2 regions of the Paenibacillus sp. FSL R5-0527 genome follow, and region 1 is predicted to be linked to the other one. Evidence: riboswitches for the same ligand, from Rfam matches in the RefSeq annotation. Region 1 holds a riboswitch; the other holds the start of a gene.

Region 1 (9,090 bases):
TTATCGCCACCACCATTATCGGTATTCCGATGGGCGTTACTAACGTTTCCGGGCTTTCCGGCGCCAGCTGGCTGCCCGCTTTTGACAATCTTGCGGTGGGCAAGCTCGATCTGGGTGCGGCTTTGCATCTGGGTCTGTTTGAAATTGTTTTTGTTTTCACGTTCGTTGAATTGTTTGATACGTTCGGCACTTTGGTCGGCACGGCTACCCGCGCCGGCTTGATGAAAAACAAAGAAGAAGGCGAGAAAAAAATCGGCAAGGCGATGCTGGTGGATGCGGTTGGCGTCAGCGCGGGCGCGTTTCTTGGCACCAGCACGATCACTTCCTATGTAGAGAGCACCGCTGGTGTGGCCGAAGGCGGACGCACCGGGCTCACTTCGGTAACGACGGGGATCTTGTTCCTCCTGGCGCTGTTCATCGCGCCGCTGGCCGGTGTTGTGCCGAGCGCGGCAACGGCTCCGGCGCTGATTATCGTCGGCGTGCTGATGATCGGCCAGGTCAAATCGATCGAATGGGATGACTTCCTGCATGCATTCCCGGCGTTCTTGACGATCGTATTGATGCCTTTTACCGGAAGCATCGCCAACGGGATCGCCGCCGGTTTGGTCTCTTACGTCATTCTGGGCGGATTCAACAACCTGTTCACCAAAAACAAAGTCAAAATCCATTGGCTGATGTGGGTGCTGGCCGTGCTCGTACTGGCGCGTTATATCTTCCTTGGCACCGAATAATTTAATGAAAACCGGATCGACCAACAAGGGTGTCCTTCTCCGTCAGGAGCAGGCGCCCTTGTTTTGGTTCTACCGCCGCCCACTGGAACGACAAACCGCCTACCCTTCAAAATAACGACATAAATTACCTCTATTTCTCCCAAATGAACGGATATCGCCGGAATAGCAACATTTTTTGCCTTTATTTTTCTGCTGGATTATCTCGGAGCAATACAAAAGAGCACCGCAGACTTATCGGCGCGCTTCTTTAAGCTCCATTTCTAGGCTGTTTGGCATGGAAAGAAACGGGTCCCCATTCCTGAATATTTTTTTGTGAATCCGCTTTTTTTCATAAACTATGGATTGATTTCCAGCCGGAGTCGATTATAATAAATTTGAATAATTAAATAAAGCGAAGTCAAAGGCAAACTATTCGAAAGGATAGGACGCAAAGTTTGGAGTCTAAAGCGTGCGCAAGCCGCGGTGAGAATTGCGGTGCAAGCTGCGCTATGATTGTCCGGCCGCCATGTAAGTATGGCGGTCTTTTTATTTTGAAGATTTTGATTGGAAAAAATTAACTTTCACAAAAGAAGGTGAACTAATGATTTCGATGGTAGGAAACGGCGCCCGGTCGATTCGGATCGGATTAGTCACAGCTCTGCTAGCGTTTTGGGTGGCCGGCTGCAGCGGGGCCAGTCCGCAGGCGGACAATGGGAATGGGGCCTCCCCCATGTCCGGGGCGCAGACCGCCTCATTGCAGCAGCAGCCGATTGCCCGATATACGGGGGAACCGAGCAAAACATTGTCTTTTGTCTATACGGCCAAAAAGGAGCTTTCCCTAACGTTCGACGGTTTGGGCGACCGCGAGACGATCGAGCGCTTATTGGATGAACTGGACAAGCATCATATCAAGGCGACGTTTTTTGTCCCGGGCATGCGGGCGGCCGAAGAGCCGGATTTGGTCAAGGAACTGGCCAGCCGCGGCCACGAGGTGGAGAACAATACGTTGACGCGCGCCGACTTGACGACCTTAAGCTATGAGGAAATTTATAAAGAAATCAACCGTACCAACGGTTTGATTGCCGACGCGACAGGCATGCAGCCGCAGTTCGTCCGGACCCGGGGGGCCCGTATGAGCGAAGACGTTCGCCTGGTGGCGGCGCAAACCGGACTAAAGGCCGTCGTTTCCTACAACATCAATCCGAAGGACAGCGACATGCAAAGCGCCAAGGAAATCGGCGATTACATACGGAAGTACATTAGCCGCGGCGGCATTATTGCGCTAAATACAGACGTGAATCCCGAGGTGGTTTCCTCCATTTCCTATATTGCGGCTGCGGCGAAAGAAGTAGGCTATAAATTGGTGCCGCTCGCAAAGCTGGTGCGTGACGGCGGCGAGCGGAAGCCGCTGGAGCAAATCCCGGGATACGATGCCGCCCGGATCAATCCCGATTACGAGCAGGCGGACTATAATCTGATTTATAACGCCAGCGACATCGCCAAATGGAACCCGCACGGCAAGAAGGTCGTCGCCCTGACCTTTGACGATTGGGGCAGCGATTTGACGGTTACTCGCCTATTAAAGATCCTGGAGGATCATGACGTCAAAGCGACCTTTTTTCTGCGGGCCAACGGCGTAGAGAACAACCCGAACCTGGCCAGAGCTATCGTCGAAGAGGGTCACCTTGTGGCGAATCATACCTACAGCCATCCCGTGATTACGCAAATCCCGCCCGACGAGCTGCAGGAAGAAGTGGTCAAGGCGCACCGCATCATCACCGAAGCGATTCAGCAGCAGCCGGCGATGCTGTTCAGGCCTCCAACCGGGGAGATCAACAAGGAGACGGCCAAGGTGATCGCGGCCACGGGGTATAAGACGCTCGCTTTGTACGATGTGACCACCCTGGATTGGAATTCCGACCATGACGCGCAGTACATTTTAAACGGGGTGCTGAAGCAGACGACCAACGGCAGCGTTATTTTGCTGCATATGCTTGACGGTCTCCATACGCTGGAAGCCTTGCCGGAGGTAATCGACCAATTGAAGCGGCGGGGTTATTCCTTTGTGCTTCTGGACGAACTGTACGGGATGAAATAAGGAACGAACGCTTGCTCAGCAACTATGGATACTCATCGGGAAATGAACGGAGTTGAATTTATGGATTTTGATCAGTTATACACACATATTGCTAAGCGGACGGCTAAGCTGGCTGTCGTTGGACTGGGGTACGTAGGTTTGCCGCTGGCGGTCGCGTTTGCCCGCAAGGCTGACGTCATCGGGTTTGACGTGAGTCCCCGGAAAATCGCCGATTACCTTGCGGGGAAAGATCCGACCGGCGATGTCGGGGACGCGGCGATCAAGGCGAGCTCGATTGACTTTACCTCGGATGAGGCGAGGCTGGGGGAGGCTTCCTTTTACATCCTGGCCGTGCCTACGCCGGTTCAAAACGATAAAGTGCCCGACCTTACTTATGTCAAGAACGCCAGTGCGAGGGTCGGGAAACATTTGCGCCCCGGTTCGGTCGTTGTCTACGAGTCGACGGTTTATCCCGGCGTCACCGAGGAAGTGTGCGTTCCGATCCTGGAGGCGGAGTCGGGGCTTACATGCGGGGTCGACTTTAAAGTCGGCTATTCCCCCGAACGAATCAATCCGGGCGATCAGGTTCACCGGCTCGAGAACATCGTGAAAATCGTTTCCGGCATGGACGAGCAGACGCTTGGTCTTGTGGCCCAGGTTTACGAGCTGGTGATCGAGGCGGGGGTTTACCGGGCCGAAAGTATCCGCGTGGCCGAGGCGGCCAAGGTGATCGAAAACGCCCAACGCGACATCAATATCGCTTTTATGAACGAACTCTCCATGCTGTTTCACCGGATGGGAATCGACACGAAAGCGGTGCTGGCCGCGGCGGGAACCAAATGGAATTTTCTCAAATTCACCCCGGGGCTGGTCGGCGGCCATTGCATCGGCATCGATCCTTACTATTTAACTTATAAAGCGGAAGATGCGGGGTACCATTCGAAAATCATTTCCGCGGGGCGGCGCATCAACGACGGGATGGGCAAATATGTCGCCCGCAGCATCGTAAAGCTGCTGATGCGCCTGCGGAAAGATTTGTCGGATGTGAAAGTCGGTATCCTCGGCCTGGCCTACAAGGAGGATTGCCCCGATTTTCGCAACACGAAGGTCACGGATATTATCGCAGAGCTGAAGGAATATGATATCCAGCCGCTTGTCTGCGATCCGCTGGTGGAGCCGCGGCTCGTGTACGAAGAGCACGGATTGGAGTTGGCGCAGCTGTCCGATTTGCGGGATTTGAACGTGGTGGTGCTGGCCGTGCCTCACAGGGAATTTCTAAACATGGCTCGTGAGGATTACGACCGGTTGTTCGGGGCGGACAAGAGCAAGGTGTTTATCGATATTAAAGCCGTGTTCGATAAATCCGAATTCGAAGCTTCGGGTTATCATTACTGGAGCCTGTAAAGGGCCCATCTTAAAGGTTAAGGGGCAATGAACTTGAGGAAAAAGAACAAAGCACAACAAAAGCCGGTTGAAGTTCTCTCCACGCCCAAGGCGGATCGGCGGCTGCTTGCCCATGTCCCCGATCCGGAGAACATCCGCAAAGCGTCGGACCGCAGAGGCATGTTGCGGTCAAAGGACGATGGGTCCGGTGAATCCGCCGATCATGGCGACAATAAGATGCCCCGTCTGCTCAGCTTGCGCTATGAGGCTGATTTTCCCGTCTCGCTGCTGCCCGTGGGAGCCGATAAGAAAGGGAAAAAGGCGGGCGCAAAGTCCAAAATAAACGGCATGGCCGCGGACATTTCTTCAACGGGGATTCTGGTGGAGCTGGAATCGGAGATGGCCGAAGCATGCCGTGAAGGCGATGTGTTCGAGCTGCGCTTCAACATTCCGCCGGGGACGATGCCGGAGGGTTTTGAGTCGAAGGTGAAAATAAAAGCATCGGTCGTTCGCAGGTTTACCCGTGATACGCCGGACGGGGAGAAGCCAATGGCGGCGCTTGCTTTTGAAAGCAACCTTTACAATTACTTTCAGAAACGGCGTTGGGGCTATTCCGTGTATACGGCCAGCGGCTTGCTGTTTGTCGCCATGACGATTATTTTGCTGATGCGCGCCGAAAGCATCATCTATTTCAAATACAATATCCTGCTTTATTTATACAGTCTAACGGCGGCCGTATTTTTGCTGACGCGGTATTTTTTTGGGGCTTTGTACCGCAACGTGCCGGTCAATCCGGATTATACGCCGGGCGTGACGATCATTATCCCTTGTTTTAACGAAGAGCAATGGATTCAGCGCACCGTGCTCAGCTGCATCAATCAGGAGTATCCGATCGACAAGCTGGAAGTGATCGTTGTGGACGACCGTTCGACCGACAGATCGGTGGAGCGGATCAACGAGATCGTCGAGCGCCTGCATAAGGAAGCGGAGCGGTTTGACATTCGGAATCGCCTCAGGCTGGTTGTCTTGCCGGAGAACGGAGGCAAGCGGGTCGCTTTGGTCAAAGGCGTGGAGATGGCCAAGCACGATTTGGTCGTGTTCGTGGATTCGGACAGCTTTTTGGAGCCGGACGCCATCCTTCACCTCGTGCAGCCGTTTCAAGATCCGAAAATGGGCGGGGTGGCCGGCCGGACGGACGTGGAAAACAAATATACGAATTCAATTACCAAGCTGCAGACGGTGCGCTATTATATCGCGTTTCGCATCATGAAAGCGGCGGAATCCTGGTTCGACAGCGTTACCTGTCTATCCGGTCCGCTGTCATGTTACCGGAAAGAGCTGGTGCTCAAATACGCGGACGCCTGGTTGAACCAGAAATTTCTCGGCCAGCCGGCCACGTTCGGCGATGACCGCAGCATGACCAACTTCATTCTTCGCTCCCATCGGACGGGGTACCAGGACAACGCGATTTGTTCCACCATCGTGCCGTCCAAGCTGGACGTCTTCCTGAAGCAGCAGATGCGCTGGAAGCGCTCCTGGCTGCGGGAGTCGCTGCGCGCCGGGACGTTCATCTGGCGTAAAGAACCGTTCATGGCGCTGTTTTTTTACATAGGCCTGATCGTTCCGATCGCCGCTCCGATCGTTGTGTTGTACAATCTCGTGTATGTGCCGCTCGTTTACGGCGTTTTTCCGGGCACATTTTTGATGGGACTTATATTGATGGCATTATTGATGAGCTTTGCGCATCTGTTGTTCCGTAAAAGCAAACTTTGGATTTTCGGCTTGGTATTCTGTGTTTTTTACGAACTGGTGCTGCTTTGGCAAATGCCGGTCGCCTGGGTCACGTTCTGGAAATCCACCTGGGGTACGCGGGAAACGCCGCAGGATGTTGAGGCCAGAGCCAAAAAAGAAAGCCGCAAAGCGAACAAACGGAGAAGATCATTGTTTAAAAATCTTTTTAATGATTCCCACAAGGACAAGGGTTCATACAGTGAGGTTGACTGACTATGGGAAAAAACAAGCCGCGCAAGGCGCTTGATGTCGGACGCAAAGAGCGGAACAAAGCGGTCAAATCGGCCGTTCAATTTGTGGTGCTGGCTATGGTGCTGGTGCTGCTGGTGCATGCCGTGGCGGGAATCCACCGTTACCGGGAGCCGGACAAAGCGGCCTGGCAGCAAACGCGGGGATTTATCGCCTTGTCCTATTATGGAGTGGATCGAACCGGAACGCGCGGTCTGATCGCCAAAAGCCGTCTGGACGAGCAACTGCAAATTTTGCGGCAAAACGGGTATGTCACGGTTTCGCAGCAGGATATTCTTGATTTTTACGAGCACGGCAAGCCGCTGCCCCCAAGGGCAGTGTATCTAAGCTTTGAGGACGGACGCAGCGATTCCGCCTTGTTCGCCCAGCCCCTGCTGGAAAAATACAATTATAAAGCGACGATGCTTTCCTACGCCGACCGGCTGGACGTCGCGGACCCGAAATTTCTGGCGGGGCCGGAGCTGCTTAAGCTGACGCGCAAAGGGTATTGGGAATTGGGGAGCAACGGTTACCGTTTGACCTATATCAATATTTTTGACAAGGACGGGCGGTACGTTGGAACGCAAACCGAGCAGCAGTTTAAGAATAAAGACGAGGCGCGTTACTATACGCACTATTTGATGGACTTCATCCGCGACGCCGATAAGGTGCCTTTGGAGAACCGCCGGGAAATGGAAACGCGCATTAACCAAGACTACCGGCTTATGGAGCAGATTTATCGGGATAAGCTGGGATTCGTTCCGAACGTGTACATGATCATGCACGCCAATTCGCTGCACAACGGAATGAATCCTTTGGTGGAAAACGTGAATTCCCAGAATATCGAACGGCTGTTTAAAATGCACTTTAACCGCGAAGGGCAAGCCTTTAATGACAGCGGCGGCGATTTGTACGATTTGACGCGGCTGCAGCCTTCCCCCGGCTGGTATCGCAACCATTTGTTGATGAGAATCGCGGGGGACACCGGGGAATCTTACGATTTCTATCAAGGCGACAAGAAGCGGGCCGATCATTGGCAATTGCTTGGCGGGGCCGCTGAATTCAGGGGCAACCGCATCATCCTGACCTCCCCGGAAAGCGGTAAAGGCCTGCTTTATCTTAAAGGGAGCGACGGCTATCAAAATGTGAAGGTATCGCTGCAGATTGCGGGGAACATTATCGGCTCGCAATCGGTATATTTGCGGTACGACCGCAAGGCCGATGCTTACGTAAAGGTGGTCGTGGAAGACAACCTGCTTCGCGTCGTGCAAAAAGAGCCCGGACAAACGGAGGAAAAGACGTTGATTTCCCGGGACCTCGGCAGTTTAAAAGGCGTATCGGAGCAGACGGCGATTGGGCGCAAGCTGGAGGTGGCGGTCGCCGGCAGCGGGTTGACCCTGCAGGTCGACGGGGCGGCCGCCGCGCCGGAAATCCAAATCGCGTCTGCGCTTGCCGCAGGCGGTTTGGCTTTGGAAGCTTCGGCAAGCGAGGAGCATAGCCAAGACCCGGTGTACGACGGTGTGTTTGACGATGTGATTGTTTCCGAGGCAGGGCAAAGCGGCACGGATGAGCCGCCGGGCAAAGTGCTGTTCTCGAACGGATACACCCCGCTGCAAAAGGCGGTCAACGGCGTTAAATGGACGTTTGACGCACTGGTTGATTGGGCGGTTGAAACCTTTTAAATGAAGAAACCAGAGGGCCTTTCTTATCGAAAGGCCCCGTTTCTATGCGGCGACGACATCCGCTGTCCGCAGCCGGTGTATCGCCATGGCTGAAAATACGGAAATATAAACCGCGTTGATGAACACGAACAGTCCGTTTTCCGGCCCTGTTAGCCCATTTTGGTCCAATACGCCCATGCCGGTTGTCAACAAGCTAAACGGGAAAAAGAACCTCATGTTTAGGATATACAGACCGAGACCGAGCATGGAGCAGCATATGCTGATGCCGACGGGAAGGGCGAAGCTGCGTATCCTGAAGGAGAAGAAAAGCTGCATGGACGCGATCGAAATCGCGGCGATCCAGCCGCGCAAAGCCCATCCGGCCAGTTCCGCGGGAAGATCCGCAAGCGGCAGCGAGAGAAGGAGGCCCGCGAGTATATATAAGGCGGTAAACAAAGTTTGAACGCCAAAAATCAAAACCGCAACGGCGGACAGTTTGCCGAAGTAAATGCTGGCGGCGGAGACAGGGGCGGTATGCACCAGGTTCCAATTCCGGTTGACATGCTCCAGCCTGCACATATACGCGCAGCAAATGGCGATGAGAACGGGAAAGAAAAATTCGCCGTAAAATAGGCTGACTTGAGTCCACAAGCTATACCATGCTTGGTCTAGAATCTCCTGATTGGAATAGTAGTTGAAGCAACCGATGGACAAGCTGAGTACGGGCAACACGATCATCGTTATCCAGATACGTCCTCGGCGCAGTTTGAGCCATTCGGCGCCAATGCTTCGGATCATGGGAAACCTCCTTATATTTCTTGGCGGGATGCGTGAAGGCATCCGGCCGTATAGAATATCGCAATCATCAGCAGAGCGGCCACCCCGTTTCCGGCTTGCGCGGGCAACACGAAATAGCGGCTGGTTTCCGCCAAGGCGTTATAAGACATGCCGATAGGAGACATTTCCGTATAGTAGGACCAGACGAATAACTTGCGAATGGACGCGGGAAAGAAACTGGCCGTAACCCCTAAAAAGCCGCCGGCCATGCCGAGCGTCAGCGCAAAGGTCTGGTTTTTGAACGTGAGGGAAATCCATTGCTGCAGCGCGGTGACGGCAAGGTTTGTCAGGAGCGTGCCGGCCAGAAGGCGGACCAACAGCACGAGCGGCAGCGGATCCGGGAAATTTTTAAATACCCCGAAAGCCGACAAGGCGCCTATCTGGAAAGCGGCTCCGCAGAGCA
Region 2 (9,090 bases), 420 kb from region 1:
AGCGTGCTTTTGTCTTTTGGCGTCATCCGGGCGTTGGCATGGCTGAAGCCGCCGGGCTGCTCCCGCCTTGTGAAAGCGGCGGCGGTGCTGGCCGTGCTGGGCTGTTTATGGATTTATGTCAATCCGCTGCGCGAAGAGTTCATTAAAGGTTACTACAAGCCTGTGCAAATTCCCGCGGAGTACGGCGAACTGGCCGCCAAGCTGACCGATCCCAAGCAGACCGATGCCAAGCAGCTCGGGAGTAAGGCGCTTTATTTCCCTATCGCCGACAATATGATTCAGAGCTATAACGGTGTGGCCACACCGGTGTGGAATCAAGGAAATACGTTTATGGAAAAAGCGACCGGCGACTTTCAGGTGTATTCTTCGCCCAAGAACACGTTGTTTCACCATGAGGGGAACGCGCCGAGCATTACGTACTATTTTAATTTTCTTCAATATTTGCTGGATAACGGGCTTAGCGGCAAGCTGGGCAAGCTGTTTGCGCCTTTTGGGATCGACCAGCTTGTCTATCATCAGGAATACGCCGGACAAGAAGAACGGCAGGCGTTTAACCAAGAGCTGCTGAAGATGCAGGAAGGCTTGGACAATACGTACAATAACCGGTACTTCTCATTGTATCGGCTGGAACACGCGCTGCCCTACATGTATGTCGTCCCGCGCAAGGTGGTGACGCCTTACGGTTTCAGCCGCATGGAAAGCTACAGCCATCAACCCGGTTTTGACTTCTCCAATTTTGCGGTGCTGTTTACCGGCTTAAACCCCTCGCTGCCGATCTTGCCGGCCGTGAACCAAGGGGATTATTTGGAGGCGGCTTCGTTTGACGATCTGCTGTTGTCCCAGCTTCCCGCCGAGTATTACCTGCGCCCGTTCGATGCCATCGAAGACGGGAACGCTTATCTGAAATGGTCGAAAACGCTGGTTTCCAACAATGATTGGCTATGGTATTTGGCCTCGCAAAATATCGGCAATTATCCCTTTGACATGGACCTGAACGCCGGTACCGCCGTTACCTTTGCCACCAGCAAGCTGGATGTCGCACCTTATATGATGGACCGGGTCAAAGGGAAAACGGTGCTTGATCTTAACGGCATGCTGAGCGAGAAGCGATTTTTTACCGCCGATAACCCGGACCTGTTCAAAATCGAGGCGGTCTCCTCAAGTTCGGCGGAGCGGTTGCCCAAACTGTACGGAGAGATTATGAAGGGAGAACCGAAGAACATCTGGCAAGTGGCCAAATCGGGTTTGCTGGAGGCGAAGGAAAACAACCCTTATCAATTTTCCATTACGGCTTCCGGCAAGGGGACAAACCAATTGCATTTCAAGGTCCGTTTTTATGATGAAAATAAAAATGAGCTCGGCATCCATTATGTCGTCGCCCCCACGACGGAAAGCGACTTTGACGGGGCCCGCTTTTACGGGGAGTTTATCACGCCGCCCGGCACCACGCGGATGCGGATCGACCTGCTGACCCGGCAGCGGCCAGAGCAAAATACCTATTGGCGGATTCATGCGATTGAGCTGGCCGATCTCGGGGCGTATAAGAAACCGAACACTTTTGTCATGCATAAAACGCTGGACAAGCAGCAGCTATCGCGGATCTACGCGCGGGTGCTGGTCAACAAAGCGGGGGGGAGCATCCGTGTTACATTGCCGGACGGGACGGTCGATGTGCCGACCAAAGACGACAGCATCAATCAGTTTCAATGGGTGGACTTGGGGCAGCATCTGCTGCCGCAAGGGGAGGTGAATGTTTCGGTAACCAATGTCCAGGGATTTAATGCCGTCAATACGCTGGCGATCGTTCCTGACGAGAAGCGGGAGGAACTGGCGCTTCCTGTGGAGGGGGCGATCGAGCGGGCCAAGCTGTTTGTGGTGCTGGAGGCGGAGCACGATTTTATGGGATTGGGGAACGTGCAAAGCGAACGGGCATACCCGAAATTGAGCTTGGGCCGCGGGATCAGCTACCAGGACGGGGAGCTGCGCAGAACCGTGGAAATTTTGCGGGACGGCGATTATTCGGCGGCGCTGCTGGCCAATTTGCCGTCCGGCCACCGCGGCAAGCTGACGGTAACCTTGACCAATCAGGCGACCGGAGAAGTGATTAAACGCACCGTACAAGCAGCAAGGCCAAGTATACTACGAGCAGAGGATACGGTGGTCGAAACCGACCCTTTGCGGGAAACCTTCACCAAAAAGCTGCTTCGCTTGCCCGCGGTCCTGGCGGATTACCGGCGCCATGAAATCCGGAATTTGCATTTGGCTAAAGGAACTTACACGCTGTCGATCGTTTTCGACAGTTCGGTTCCGTCGCTAAGTTCGCCGGCGGATTTTCAGGCGCCGAAGCAAGCATCCGGCCAAGCGGTGCCCGCTGTGGCGGATGCGCCTTCCAATGCGTCGTCCAACGCTCCGTCCAATGCTCCGTCCAATGTGCCGACCAATGCGCCGTCCGATGCTCCGTCCAATGTGCCGTCGGATGCGCCGGTGCATGCGGAAGAAGCGTGCGTCCGTCTCCCGCTGGGCCGCTCGGAGCTGAAAACAGCGGCGGACCAGCTGGAAATCCGCTATTCTCCCAGCGCTTCCTGCGCCTGGTATACCTATGAATCCGGCTTGATGCCCGCAGAAGCGAATGGGGAGTACCTGGTAAGCTTTGACGCTGTATCGGAGAATGCTCCCGGCCGGCATTTGAAAGTGGTGTTTTTTAACGATCAAGATGAAGTGCTTGCCACTTCTTACGTTGATGAAGTCGAAGAGAGCTACAAAAACAAGTGGAACCATTATGAGCAGATTTTTACCGCGCCCGAAGGGGCGGCGGGGATGCGGATTCAAGTGCTGGCGAAGGGGGATCGCCGTGACAAAGGATTTTTCCGGATGAAAAATTATTCGGTCATTCCGTATAAGGACATGATTCTGCTCGATCAATTCATTCTTTTTGAAGGGGACGGCAGCGAACCCTTTTTCACCTCTCCGCCGCATCCGCCCGAGGTGACGGTTCAGCGCGTAGATGCGATGAGCCGCAGGTTCACGCTCCACAATCCGCGGCATGAGCAGGTGCTGATCAATGAGAGCGAATCGCCCCATCCACTGTGGGAGCTTGAACTAAGCGGAGAGAAGCAACGGGCGCGCATCGCCGTTAACGGGGTAACGACCGGGTTCATCACGAGCGGGAGCGGAAGCGGCAGGATCGTCGTGATTCTCCGCCGCTTCTATCAGATTGGAATCGTCTTGCTAGTGTTATGCCTGTCGGTTGGTGCGGTATGTATTTTTGCACTGGGCGGGTTGTTCCTCCATAAGGACTATAAACAAGGCCAAAGGCGGTTTTTTAGTAAAGCCTTATAAAGCGTACTTGTACCCGGCCCCCCATACGGTCACAATGTGACGGGGATTTTTCGGGTCGGGTTCGATTTTTTTGCGCAAGCTGGAAATATGCACATCGATGGTGCGGTCCAAGTAGGCGCGATCGCTGCCCTTAATCCGGTCGAGCAGTTCGTTGCGGGTGAAGACCTTGCCGGGGGAGCTGGCCAACTGCTTCATAATTTCAAATTCAATATTCGTCACTTCGATCTCTTCGCCGTTTACAAATAAGCAGCGTCTGTACTCGTTTACGGCGATTTCGCCCTTTTTGGCCGTAACGGGCGAGGCGCCTGGCGATTCGCGGGCGGCCTGCGATCTTCTGAGCAGCGCTTTGATTCTGGCGTCCAGCTCCTTTAGGCTGAACGGCTTGCACAGAAAGTCGTCCGCCCCGTTTTCGAGCGCGCGAATCCGTTCATCAAGCAGGGTGTTGGCCGAAATCATCAGAACCGGTGCGGAAGTATGGGCGTGAAGCGCCCGGACCAGCTCGTTGCCGTCCATCCCGGGCAGCATCAAGTCGATGATGATCACATCGGGCTCATCCTGCTTCAGCATTTGCATCGCTTCCCGGGAATGATAGAAGCTATTCACCCGGTACCCGTTCTCTTCAAGGAAGAGAGCGATCATGTCGGTTAGATTTTTCTCATCATCAACAAGTAGTACTTTGGTACTCATTCATAAGTCACCCTCCTATTCTATGAAATAATAAAGGAAAAATTAATATTTGCAATATACAAAATTACAAAAATGATTAATATTTGAAATAATGTGACAATCATCAATTTAAAGGTGGGAGAAAAAATGCGTCTAATTTTATTGTCAGGCGGTGCGGGGAAACGGCTATGGCCTTTGTCGAACACGAACCGCCCGAAGCAGTTTTTGCCCGTGCTGCGGCATGAGGGGAAAGCGGAAAGCATGCTGCAGCGGGTTTGCCGCCAGCTTTCCGGCGCGGGGCTAGGGGAGGCGTTGTTGTTCTCGGCCGGCCTCGGACAAAGGGAGCTGATTCAAGGGCAGGTTGGCGATCTGGCGCCGATTCTCGAGGAACCGGAGCGCAGGGACACCTTTCCGGCCATCAGTTTGGCCTCCGCCTACTTGCACAGCAAGGAAGGCTGCGATCCGGACGAAATCGTGGGGGTTATGCCGGTCGATGGTTATGCGGAGGATTCCTTTTTTCAAGCCTTGGGCAAACTGCCCGGCGTGTTGGCGGGCGCTGGCGCCGATCTGGCGCTTTTGGGCGTGGCTCCCGACGCGCCTGCGGATAAATTCGGTTATATTGTCACGCAGCAGCCGGCCGAAGCGGACGGAAGCTTGCGGGTGCGAGCGTTTGTGGAGAAGCCTTCCGCGGCTAGGGCCCAAACGTTGATTGACGAGGGCGCCTTATGGAACTGCGGAGTGTTCGTGTTTCGGCTTGGATTTCTGCTTGATGCGCTTAGGCAAAGGGGCCTGCCGGCGGATTACGATGAGCTGCTCGGCATGTATAAGCTGCTTCCGCGCCAAAGCTTCGACATCGAGGTGGTGGAACGAACGAAGCGCATTGTAGCCGTTCCTTATCAAGGCCGCTGGAAGGATATCGGCACATGGAATTCGCTTTCGGAAGAAATGGAGCAGCAGGTCAGCGGGAGCGGTTATGTCTGTCCGGATTCATCCGGCACCCGGATTGTCAATGAGCTGGATATCCCCGTGGGCGTATGGAGAGTGCCCAACATTGTCGTGGCCGCGGGACCGGACGGTATTCTGGTCACCGACCGGGAAGCGTCGGCCGGCATTAAAGATCTAGTGGCTCAAGTCGAAATCACCCCCCGTTTTAAAGAAACCGGGTGGGGCCGGAAGACGGTGTTGATCGCAAGACACGCGGGCGAAACGGAATCGTTGACCAACCGGGCCGTGATTTCCGCAGGCCGTTTTATCGGTTATCATGAACATGGGCGGCGCAAAGAAATCTGGATCGTGATTGCCGGCGCGGGCGAAGCGTGCATTGACGGCCAAACGTTTCCCGTAGAGGCGGGAAGCGTTGTTGTCGTTGAGCCCGGCATGAAACATGCGCTGTTGGCGTACAGCGATCTGGAGTTGATCGAACTGCAAATCGGCCGAAAAATCGAAGACAGCGACATGATCCGTTATGCCGATCCTTGGATGGCGAAGGAGGGAAAGGGGGAAGAGCAAAACCATGAGGTGCCGGCCAGGCGGTAAAACCGGACAAGCGGTTGGCGAATGAGAGAAAACATGGCTGAGGAACAACAGGACATCGATACGTACTACTTGGAGTCATTTCAGGAAGGTATCCTTAAATGCGACACTAGGGGGACGATCGTGTTTATGAACCGCAGGCTCAAAGATTTGTTCGGCTTGGAAGAGATGACGGGGCAGGATATTACGGCTTTTACCAAAGCGATGGATGCGAACGTTCCGCAGGAGGACCATAAGCTTACCAAGACCATACAAGCGTTTCGAAAAGGAGATGTGAACGGAAGGCAGGGGAAGTTTCTATATGTCCAAGGACCTAGGCGTTTGTTCTCGTTTTATGTAAGCCCGGTATTGGATACCGCGCAAACGGCGTGTTACGGGTATTTATTGGTATTTCGGGAATGCGGCGAAGAAGAGGCGGCCGATCCGCAGAGACGCGAAATGATCAGCGTGGTCTCCCACGAATTAAGGACACCTCTGACGACGCTGCTGGGCTATGTGGAAATGTTGATGCAGTACGATATTTCCGCGGAGAACAGGCGGCGTTACATGGAAATCATTTTTGCGGAAGGAAACCGGTTGTCCCATCTGCTTGAGGATGTTTTGGACAGTGAGCGGCTGGAATCGGGAGGGTATAACTATCATAAAACTTATGTACCGCTGATTGAACTCATTCATGAAGTGACCGAACGGTGGAATTTGAAATCATCGCATCTTATCGAGGTAGACTCCGAGGTTGAAGACGTTTTTATCTACGCGGACCGGTTTAGAATGTCTCAAGTCTTTGACAATTTAATCAGCAATGCGATTAAATATTCTCCCGGCAAACCATCAGTACTCATCCGAATCGCGGAAGAAGCAGGCTATTATATCATCGAGGTTACGGATTACGGAATAGGAATTCCCGCGGAGATGCATGCGCGGCTGTTCGATAAATTTTATCGAGCCGGCCATTCGGGTTCCCGTCAAATTAAGGGCAGCGGCGTGGGCCTTTATGTCGTCAAAAAAATTGCAACAGACCATGGAGGGACGATTAGCGTAACTTCGGAAGTGGGGCGGGGAAGCACATTCCGCTTGCGAATGCCCAAACCCGTTCATTTGGATTAAGTGGTGTTACCTAATTTATAGCGCAAAAACCCAAAACGTCGCTTGACCAAACGATCATGAGAAACTCCTGCGAAAAGCGCAAAACATAAGGGCAAAAAATGCCGCTATTCCGGCGATATCCGTCAATTTGAGAGAAATAGAGACGATTTATGCCGCTATTGTCTTCAGTCGCAAGGAAACGCCCGCGTTCTGGACCCTTCACAAGCGAATAAGAACCAAAGATGCCGCTAATGGGTATGAACATGCCCGGCTCCGGATAATAAGCACATAAATTACCGCTATTTTGAAGACCGCGTTTGGTTCGCTCCAGCAGCCGACTGTCGAATACCTGTTTTCTAGGTTGAGCCTGCTTAATTATATACATATAAAAAAACAAAAAAGCCTTCTGTTCGGTAGCTGGCTGCCATCCTTGCGGGAAGGCCCTTTAGCTTTGCGTCGCTGCCTTTCGACAGGTTTGCCGTTTATCGTAGCCGCTTTTTTCACAAAAAACATCGTATCACGATTCCATAAAACATGCAATCCATTTCCTGGTAAGCCGGGTGCGCAAAATTTCTCTTGCCACTCTTGGAATATTAAGGTATGATAGTATCCTTCTTGCAAAATCGCCTTGACTGAAGTGGACGGGTCTGCCCGTCTATGAGGGGGTAAACCCCCTCTAAATAAGCTTATCGGAGGTGTTTAACCGGATGCTTTATTTCACGCTGGCTTCCAAAGCCTATGCCCGCAATTTGCAGTACCGCGGAGCCCATATGGTGCACAACCTCGCGAGCGCGATGTTTGGATTTATGTATGCGTGCATCTGGATCGGGTTGGGGAAGGACCACCCGCTGGGAGAGTACGGAACGCAGGGAATGGTGAATTATATCGCCTTCACCCAGGCGTGTCTCTGGATCACCAGCTTCATCACGAACGGGCTCGGCATCCCCCAATCCGTCAGGACCGGGCAAATCGCGCTTGATCTGATGCGTCCCGTCCATCTGTTCAGCCATACGATGGCCAGGGAATGGGGACAGATCGCCTACCAGTTCATTTTCAAATCCATCCCGATTTATCTCCTGTATTTCTTCATTTTTTCATTGCAAATTCCAAATCAATGGACCGCCGTGTTGTACACCGTGTTAGGGTTGCTCGGGGCCTCCTATCTGTCGATCTGCATCAATTATTTGATCGGCGTAAGCGCCTTGTGGACGATGGAATCGTCCTGGCTCTATTGGGCCAATAGCGCGCTGATCAATTTGCTTGCCGGATTTTTCATCCCGCTGGAATGGCTGCCCGGACCGCTGGAAAACCTCGCCTGGCTATCGCCTTACCCTTACCTGCTCTATGTTCCCACAACGATTTATCTTGGAAACGGAAGCGGCTCCGCCTTATGGGGAACGCTGCTTTGGTGCGTCCTGATGACTGCTTGCTGCTTGCTGGCAACCCGGCTGCTGCGGCGGAAAGTGGAGGTGCAGGGCGGATGAACGAGAGGAAGGGGCCTGGCGCTGAGAACGGGCAAAAGCCTGATAGAGGGCAAAAGCCCGAGAAAGGGCAGAAGCCAAAGAACGGGCGGAAGCCTAAGAGCGGGCAGAAGCTTAAGAGCGGACAGAAGCCTATGAGCGGACAGAAGCCTATGAGCGGTATAGACGGCACACACGAAATGAACGATGACATTAGCGGCAGCGGCGGACGATTCTCGAAGGTCACTGCCGGCCCGGCCCGGTCCGCCGGCGCGAAGCCGACGTCTTGGCTGAACCTGTACCGGCTGCTGATCCGTACGAGCATAAAAAGCCGGATGCAGTACAAATTCAATTTTGTGCTGGGTACGGTACTGGCCGCGTTGATCCAGATTTCCGAGTTTCTGATGATCGCGATCGTTCTGGACAAGTTCGGTGTAATACAGGGCTGGTCGGTTTACGAGATCGGGTATTTGTTTGCGGTGATGACGTTGTCCAGAACGCTGTACCGCACGTTTGCCGAGGAGGTGCACCATCTGGAAAAATACCTGGTTGGCGGAGAGCTCGACCAGCTATTGACGCGGCCGATGCCGGTGCTGCTCGCTTTAATGCCGCAGAACTTCCGGCTGATGCCCGGCGAACTGCTGCAGGGCGGTTTCATCCTGTGCTGGTCGCTCGGCGCGATGATGCATAGCGGACAAGTCGGCTGGACCGCAGTGCCGTTTACGCTGTTCATTATCGTTACCGGCGCGGTCATTTTGTTTTCTATCGGACTTGCTACGGCTACGCTCGGTTTCTGGACGACCCGCATCAGCGAACTGCAAAACTTCACCGAGGATGCCGCCCAAACGGCGGCGCGATACCCGCTCACCTTGTATCCGAAGTGGATGTCCTCGTTATTTTTGTTCGTGATCCCGGTCGGCTTTGTGAATTATGTACCTTCGCTCTATATTTTACGGGGCGAATGGGGGCCGTGGATCCTTGCGGCGACGGCGGGGGCGGCAGCGGTATG

The links. Region 1 has a riboswitch for cyclic di-GMP ahead of NYE69_RS08305 (polysaccharide deacetylase family protein). Riboswitches for the same ligand answer to the same signal wherever they lie in the genome.
Region 2: linked by a shared signal. The riboswitch ahead of NYE69_RS10085 (hypothetical protein) and the one ahead of NYE69_RS08305 (polysaccharide deacetylase family protein) in region 1 are both predicted to bind cyclic di-GMP.

The regions. Positions count from the first base shown of each region.
Region 1 is NZ_JBBOYI010000001.1:1,873,531-1,882,620, forward strand. Features, by position in the region: gene NYE69_RS08300 (NCS2 family permease) at 1-731, shown strand, start outside; cyclic di-GMP riboswitch class I at 1,124-1,239, shown strand; gene NYE69_RS08305 (polysaccharide deacetylase family protein) at 1,312-2,808, shown strand; gene NYE69_RS08310 (nucleotide sugar dehydrogenase) at 2,869-4,191, shown strand; gene NYE69_RS08315 (glycosyltransferase family 2 protein) at 4,219-6,174, shown strand; gene NYE69_RS08320 (polysaccharide deacetylase) at 6,177-7,871, shown strand; gene NYE69_RS08325 (ABC transporter permease) at 7,914-8,648, opposite strand; gene NYE69_RS08330 (ABC transporter permease) at 8,660-9,090, opposite strand, start outside.
Region 2 is NZ_JBBOYI010000001.1:2,292,862-2,301,951, forward strand. Features, by position in the region: gene NYE69_RS10065 (hypothetical protein) at 1-3,339, shown strand, start outside; gene NYE69_RS10070 (response regulator transcription factor) at 3,334-4,026, opposite strand; gene NYE69_RS10075 (sugar phosphate nucleotidyltransferase) at 4,153-5,541, shown strand; gene NYE69_RS10080 (ATP-binding protein) at 5,575-6,642, shown strand; gene NYE69_RS10085 (hypothetical protein) at 6,653-7,018, opposite strand; cyclic di-GMP riboswitch class I at 7,031-7,111, opposite strand; gene NYE69_RS10090 (ABC transporter permease) at 7,329-8,105, shown strand; gene NYE69_RS10095 (ABC transporter permease) at 8,417-9,090, shown strand, end outside.